2 regions of the Paenibacillus sp. DS2015 genome follow, and region 1 is predicted to be linked to the other one. Evidence: riboswitches for the same ligand, from Rfam matches in the RefSeq annotation. Region 1 holds a riboswitch; the other holds the start of a gene.
What was found. A riboswitch is a leader RNA that binds a small molecule or an ion and turns the genes downstream of it on or off. The one in region 1 is predicted to bind FMN.

Region 1 (4,185 bases):
GAAATCGGTGAATGTTTAACCCCATGCTCAATAAATCGCTCTACCCAAAATCCAAGTGCCTCATCACTAGGGACACGAAGTGAAGAACCGGAGATGCTACTCACCCCTTTTCGATTCTGTCCGATACTCGGAAAATCAAAAAAGGTAAGCTCCGTACCTGCATTTCCTCGTTCGTCTCCATAGAATAAATGATACGCAGATGTATCATCTTGGTTTACTGTTTTTTTAATAAGGCGCATCCCAAGAACTTCTGTATAAAACTCAAAATTACCCGTTACACTACCCGTCATGGCGGACAAATGGTGAATACCTTTAACATTCATTCGTTGTACATCCTCTCAACATTACATTTATTGTGGATAGTTTCCACTTGAAGTCAGATCCTAATAACAGAACTATTTTCCTTCGATAATTATTTTAGTTAGTTGCATACTTTTAATTAGTATATATCTAATTTGATAAAAAAGAAATCTTTTTCCTCAAAACCAAAAAAGCTTGGATAGTAGCTCCAAGCTTGGGATCATTTATTCTTTATTTTTGATTCTCTAAGATCGTTGTAAATATTCGTGAATAGACGTCTTTGATATTGGATTCATTTATTTTATTATTATAGAGTCCATAGCCCCAAGATTGACCTTCTTCACCAAGCTGAAAATAGCCCGTGGCATAGTCACTTGATTTACTATCTGGAGAATCCTCATAGGATAATGCCTCATCAAGAAAGGGTACATATGATTTCTTAGACTCAATAAAGAAGAATGGAATACCAGCATTTTTATATATTTTTGCATATTTACTGTCAGAAGCTTCAGAAAGATTTTCCCTCGTAATGAATACAGCATCAAAATCATCCAAGAGATTCCTATTTTCAATTTCCTCAAACGTAATATTAATGAATTTGATGTTATCTTCTCTGACTTTAGGAGCCCCCCCTATAACACCGATGTCTAAACTCATGCCTTGGTAGAGAGTTGTATCAACTGTATCAGAAGTACACCCCGTAAGAATCATTAAAATAGTGAAGATAACTGGAAATACTTTTTTCAATATTAAACCCTCCGATGTAAATTCAACGAATTTAATCACTCAAAGGTTTATTTTAACATAAATTCAAATTTGTCCAAAATCATGATTAATAAGACTCAACCTTTTATACTCCTCATTCCACTTCTGGCGATGAGTTTAGTATGGGATCAATACGAAAAGAGACCAAATCCATTTGCGATTTGGTCGTAATCTATGTGCCGTACATACCTCCCATCATGCTTTCAAAGACTGGCTTTGCCTAGAGATGACGAATAATGCAGCCCATATCAGAACAAATCCGAAGATTTGAGCACTCGTAATAATCTCGTGAAACACAATCCAATTCATTAGAACACCCACCATTGGGAAACTTAATTCTGCGAATGTAGCTACCGAAGCTTTGGTCGTTGTAAGTCCCTTATAATATACAAGTAAACTCAGTAAACCAGGCAATAAGGCTTGCCCCAATAAATTAAGTGACACTCCTACGATCGCCGAAGAACCCGTCGGCAAGTTCCAAACTCCCCCTTCACCCCATGTTATAGCAAGCAACAAAGGCAAAGCTAGTATGAAGCGTAACGAAGTTACTGTCTCATATTTCATTTGTCCAACCATTAAACGTCCCATGACCGTTGAACCACCCCATAGCGCCGCTGCGCCGAGTGAAAATAAACTACCTATTTGAACAAATTCATTCCAATGACCGAAGGGTACTTTAAAACCAAATGTCAGCAAATAAGTTCCTATAAGTGCAAGGATGAACAATAAGGAAAAACGCTGGGGTAATCTCTCTTTCAATAACATTCTCGCCATGATGATGGCAAACAATGGCTGTAATTTCTGAAGTAATAATACAGCATTCATATTTCCATCAGCCAATCCCATTGTAAACAATATCGTTGCAAGTGCTGAACCACCCCATGATATAAAGAGTAATGCAGCAATATGCTTCGCTCTAATTCCCCGAAGTTCACTCCGTTGTCTCCATAGAATTGGAGCAACGACTAGCGCAATAATAATATGCTCAAGTAATACAATTTGCGTCGAAGTAAGTGACTTCAACAACAGAATCCTAAATAAAGGATCAACACCCCATAGTGCAGCACCCAATACGACTAACCAGAAGCCACTGTTGCTCCCCTGTTCTTTTGGTAATGATAGCGGCTTCTGTCCATTTACACTTACGTTATCCATATCCCTGTCCCCTTAGCCTGAATATGGGGTTCTTATGCGGAAAGCCCCCGTTTCATCGATACATCATCGACAGAAGCGGGGGCTGATCAAATAAGCTTGCAGGGAATTAATATTCCACAACATGCGAATCTCTTGATCTTCTCCCATCCGGACTTTACCGTCGGCCTTGGAATCTCACCAAGTCAGTCGCTATTTCTTATTCAGAATAGCAAGTCGCGGGCTTATGTTCATTCTGAGATAGAACGAACATTCACCGCCGGTTAGGAATTTCACCTTACCCCGAAGATCCATATTCAATTAGTTTAAAATGTGATGTTTTAATTATAAGTAAATACTACAACAATAGTTGACAATCCTCTGTTAAAATAGTCACATTCATCTTATGAAATGACATGTTTCAGGAAATTCATTTATTTGCATTCATTATACAACGAAACTGCTAATATTGTCGAAGATACTCCATTATTTTTCAAAAGGATAACGTAATCCCCATTGCCCACGTACCTCATCAAGTATCTTCATAATCCCTAAAGATTCTTCTAACGGTATAATTGAGCTTTCGGTAAGGCCTTCTTGTAAACATCTACCTACCTCTTCAGCCTCATACACATACCCAATTGACGTTCTATCATCCGTGAAGGTCTCAACTTCCTCACCGTTGATGAACAGTGAAGCTGATTTGCTATTCAGAAAACTAGGGATATGAATATACCCATCTGTGCCATATATATAAGCTTCATTGGTTAAATTGAGTCGAACGGAACCATTCAGTGATGCGGTTCTACCGGATTCATAGCTTAAAAGAATAGAGAACTGTTCATCTACCCCTGTTTCTCCAATATGTGCCGTACTCATGATCTTCTCAGGTTTCGCCCCAAGAACCATTGAGGCGAAAGAAATGGGATAGATCCCAGCATCTAGAAGCGCTCCCCCTCCTAAATCAGGGTTAAGCAACCTTCCTTCCGGATTCCAATCTGAGCGGAAACCGAAATCAGCCTTCACCAATTTTACATCACCAATTCGTCCTGCTTGAAGCCACTCTCTGACTTTACGAATGGGAGGTAAGAAGCGAGTCCACATACCTTCCATTAAGAATAGTTTATTCTCCTTAGCGTAGCTAATCATCTCTTCGAGCTCAGCTGCATTTATTGTGAAAGGCTTCTCACATAGCACAGCTTTGCCCGCACGAAGACAAGTGAGTACGTTCTCCTTGTGAAATGGGTGAGGTGTAGCCACGTAAATAGCATCAATCTCAGGATTGGCTAGTAATTCTTCATAACTTCCATAAGCATGAGCAAAATTAAAATTTTCAGCAAATTGGTCAGCACTTTCCTTCGTACGTGATCCAACAGCAAACCTCTCCGCATTCTGAGCATGAGCTAAATCTCTAGCAAATTGAGAAGCAATCCAGCCCGTACCTAATATTCCCCACTTTATTTTGCTCTCATGACTATTATTCATATTCATATCCTGCTCCTCTCTTCTGTCGAGCCTATTATATCAAAAACCTAACCTCATATCTTCCAAATAATAGATTCACATCACTATAAAAAAAGGGGTCTCAACAGCCTGAACAATGGCTTGAGACACCCCTATATCCATTCTTATACCTCGGTTAATATCTGGCTTTTGACCAACCAGTTACAGTAAACTCTCAATATCATTCTCCATATCAATGGTATCTGTCATCGCTTCAAAACGATGGATTACGTTACCCTTCCTATCTAATAAGAATTTAGTGAAATTCCATTTAATAGAATCGCCAATCAGGTACTCTGGAACCTTCTCATTAATTATTGAAGTTAATAGCTTTGATGACGGGTGAAAGGGATTAAATCCTTTAAACGGTTTTACCGCTGTCAAATAGTTAAATAACGGGTGAGCGTTCTCATCTCTCACATGCAACTTTTCAAACATAGGGAAAGTTACCCCATAATTCAGCTTACAAAAGGTTTTAATATCTTC
Region 2 (4,185 bases), on a different contig from region 1:
ATCATCGATTCCTCCTTGTACATTTCTTAACGAACAATCTTTACTGCTTTATGCAAATCCATGCTGAGCCAAATACTCTTGACTAATCCCAGATGGCTTACCTTCATCCTGCTGTCCTCTGGACCCGTAATTGAGCAAATGATTCACATATTTACCTAGCACATCGCATTCAATATTCACCGTATCTCCAGCACGTTTCTGATTAAGAACTGTCTGTACCAATGTATGAGGGATGACGGATACTTGAAATGTATGATCATTCACACTCACCACAGTCAAGCTGATTCCATCAAGTGTAATGGATCCTTTGGGGATAACGAATTTGAATAATTCTGTATTCGCTGGTGTAATCTCATATACGACCGCATTCTGTTCACGGGTAACTTGATGTATTGTTCCTATGCCATCTACATGTCCTTGAACCATATGTCCACCAAAACGTCCATTGGCAATCATAGCCCGCTCCAAGTTCACCTTATTCCCACTTTGAAGGTCCTTTAAGTTACTATTGCGAAAAGTCTGGGGCATAACGTCAGCAGCGAAGGAATGAGTCTCTATTGAAGTTGCTGTAAGACATACACCATTTACGGACACACTGTCTCCAATCTTCAAATCATTCATGATGACCGATGCTGAAATATGCAACACCATGGCTTCTCCTTGGCGAGTCATCCCACGCATCGTGCCCATTTCCTCAACTAATCCCGTAAACATGATGAAACACCTCCTCTGTCAACAGCTTTAGCTTTAGGTCCATACAGGTATCCCACTGATACACACATTATCTCCTAATTGTTCTACTTCCAAAGATACTAGACTTACAGCATCCCTCATGAGTTCACTTCCTGCAAAAGAGAAACTACCCGGGGCATCGTAACCTCCTACAATTTTAGGGGCTAAATAAAGTACAATTCGATCGATCAGTTGTGCTTCTAGCATCGCGCCGTTCAATGTACCTCCTCCTTCAAGAAGGACAGAACCAATGTTCAATCTACCTAGATTGGCTAACGCAACTTTCAGGTCCACACGTGGACCCTCACCACACGCAATCACTGTGACACCTGCCTCTTTAAGACGTACAGCCGTAGAATGACCCATAGAGGCATTGGTAGTTAACACAATCGTCTGTGCCAGACCATCACTAACAAGGTGAGACTCCAAAGGAATACGTAAGCGCGAGTCTACAACAATTCGGATTGGATTCAAGCCATCTACAGGCAAGCGAGTTGTTAAATGCGGATTATCTGCAATTACTGTCTCCACGCCGACCATAATACCTTGATGCCGATGTCTTAGCGTATGTACTTGCTCCCGCGCCGCTTCATTTGAAATCCATTTGCTATCGCCACTTTTCGAAGCGATTTTGCCATCTAATGTACTAGCTGTTTTTAGTGTGACAAATGGCATCCCTGTCGTAATATACTTGATAAACTTCTCATTCAATTTCAATGCACGATCTTGAAGTATACCCACTTCAACCTCTATCCCTTGCTCACGCAACATAGCGATCCCTTTACCTGCTACTTGAACATTCGGATCTTGGCAGGCCACTACGGCCCGTCGCACTCCTTCTTTGATCAAACGTTCGCTACACGGTGGTGTTGTTCCATAATGACTACATGGCTCTAAAGTAACATATACCGTGCTACCTTTCGCCTTCTCACCTGCCATATTCAGTGCATGAACTTCAGCATGACCCGTACCCCGCTCGAGATGAGTGCCCAGTCCAACCATCACACCATCCTTCACGACAACACATCCAACAACAGGATTAATACCTGTCTGCCCTTGTGCTCGCTCCGCCATATCCAATGCTAAAGACATATAAAATTCGTCATTCATAATGTCCATCATTGTATCTACATCACCTCCGAAATATGTGAATAACAAGTTGATTCGTATAAACAGAAAACCCCGCATCAGATGAACGAATTCATCCGTAACGGGGTTAGTATAGGAGATAAATAGATTACACAAAAACAAAGCTAAAGACAATTCCGAATACAAGTAACACAAAATGAAATATAGACCTCATCCGCATCACATTGTGAAAATTGCCACAACCTTCTGTTGCTTCACTTTTATGAACCGCAAATCACTATAAGTAAGTTGCGTCAGCTATTTATCCTTCTCCCATCCAGACTATACTGTCGGTCCCGGAATTTCACCAGGTCAACCATACGCCAAAGTTATGCGTACGGGTCACGGACTAAGTCGTATCATTAGAAAGTCTAACAACACCCCATCACCGTCGGTAGGGAATTTCACCCTGCCCCCGAAGGATAAATCAATATGAAATTGTTCATTTAAGAACAACTATTTATGTACGAATATTACCACCTAAGAGATAAAAACACAAGAGTTTTATTCTATATTTAATAAAGCAGCTTATTAAATGATATGAACTATCTGATTCAATGCCCTTTATACCCATCATATTTATTGGTTATTAGTGATGAATACAAGCCCAAATACCCTCTCCATCAGTTTTCATTCTGATGAGAGGGTATTTGGGTTACTATCTTTTGCTATTTGATACTCTTATGCTTCGTCCCAAACCTTAACTTCTTTCATCTTATCGTTAGCTTTGATCGTGTCTACATGTTCAATTCCACTGATCACTTTACCAAATACGGTATGAACTCCATCTAAATGTGGTTGCGGAGCATAAACGATAAAGAATTGGCTACCACCAGTGTCTCTACCTGCGTGAGCCATGGACAATACGCCTCTAGCATGTTTTGTTGTGTTGTTAGTCGCTTCACATTTAATTGTATACCCTGGACCACCCGTACCTGTTCCTGTTGGGCAACCCCCTTGAGCGACAAAATTAGGGATCACGCGGTGGAAACTCAAACCATTATAATATCCACTATTAGCTAATTTTTCAAAGTTAGCTACTGTGTTAGGTGCTTCTTCTGGTAAAAACTCGATTTCGATTACTCCACCGTTTTCTAATTCAATTGTTCCTTTTTTCATTATGATTCCATCCCCTTAAAATATTGTGTAATTCAATTTAAACTCAATACTTATCAAATCATTCACTTAGAAGTTATCTGTTATGTAATTCTGAAAAGGAGATCATTAACAGACATCCTATAGTTTACTATGAATAGGTACCTGAAAGCAAAAAAAGACGGAATGAACTCAAAATTAATTCATTACAGTCTCTACACAAGAACAAAAGGGATAACACCTTACGCTACATCAATAGTAACGTAAACGTGATCCCTTCTGATATATAACGATAACGACAACCTGAATTATTTCGTTACAGCTTGTTTAGCAATCCGTTCTGGAACAAGGTCATTACCAACAATATCCTGCAAGCTCTCACGTTTCACAACAAGATCACTTTGACCATCCTTCACAAAGACAACTCCTGGACGACGAATACGATTGTAGTTACTTGCCATCGAATAATTGTATGCTCCTGTACAAGCTACTGCCAGCAAGTCGCCACTAGTTACCTCAGGTAGCTTCACGTCCCAAATCAACATATCGCCACTCTCACAGCACTTACCAGCAATCGATACGGTCTCTTGTGCTTCTTCAAGCGCGCGATTGGCAAGTACTGCTTCATAATGGGATTGATATAGGGCTGGGCGTGGGTTATCTGTCATGCCTCCATCAACTGCTACATATTTACGGACACCTGGAATGTTCTTGTTCGTACCTACGGTATAGAGAGTTGTTCCTGCGTCCCCTACAATACTACGACCGGGCTCTACCCAAATTTCCGGCAGCTCAGACTGGATCTTCGCAAAGTGTTCTTTGACAGCATCCGTAATTGCCTTGACGTACTGGGAGACTTTTAGTGGTGTATCGCCATCCACATAACGAATCCCAAATCCTCCACCTAAATTAACAACTTTAAATACGATACCAAGTCCGGTCTTTACACCTTGTGCAAATTCAGCAACCTTTTGAACAGCAAGTTGGAATCCCTCAACCTCAAAAATTTGTGAGCCAATATGAGAATGGACTCCAAGTAACTCTAAATGGGATTGTTTAGAAGTAACCTCTACACCTTCATAGGCAGAGCCATTTCCGATATCAAAACCAAATTTAGAATCCGTCTGTCCTGTTGAAATATATTCATGCGTATGAGCCTCAACACCTGGTGTTACCCGTAGCAATACATTAACATGCACATTTTTCTCTAATGCTATAGCCTGTAAAAGA

Region 2: it holds a riboswitch for FMN, as region 1 does, so the genes downstream of both, ribD (bifunctional diaminohydroxyphosphoribosylaminopyrimidine deaminase/5-amino-6-(5-phosphoribosylamino)uracil reductase RibD) here and J2T13_RS13250 (DMT family transporter) in region 1, are expected to answer to the same signal.

The regions. Positions count from the first base shown of each region.
Region 1 is NZ_JBNPWS010000013.1:81,955-86,139, reverse strand. Features, by position in the region: gene J2T13_RS13260 (ring-cleaving dioxygenase) at 1-323, opposite strand, end outside; gene J2T13_RS13255 (hypothetical protein) at 532-1,047, opposite strand; gene J2T13_RS13250 (DMT family transporter) at 1,261-2,220, opposite strand; FMN riboswitch at 2,352-2,511, opposite strand; gene J2T13_RS13245 (Gfo/Idh/MocA family protein) at 2,683-3,687, opposite strand; gene J2T13_RS13240 (glutathione peroxidase) at 3,862-4,185, opposite strand, start outside.
Region 2 is NZ_JBNPWS010000042.1:30,050-34,234, reverse strand. Features, by position in the region: gene J2T13_RS23920 (bifunctional 3,4-dihydroxy-2-butanone-4-phosphate synthase/GTP cyclohydrolase II) at 1-2, opposite strand, end outside; gene ribE (riboflavin synthase) at 49-714, opposite strand; gene ribD (bifunctional diaminohydroxyphosphoribosylaminopyrimidine deaminase/5-amino-6-(5-phosphoribosylamino)uracil reductase RibD) at 748-1,851, opposite strand; FMN riboswitch at 2,122-2,287, opposite strand; gene J2T13_RS23905 (peptidylprolyl isomerase) at 2,542-2,979, opposite strand; gene lysA (diaminopimelate decarboxylase) at 3,264-4,185, opposite strand, start outside.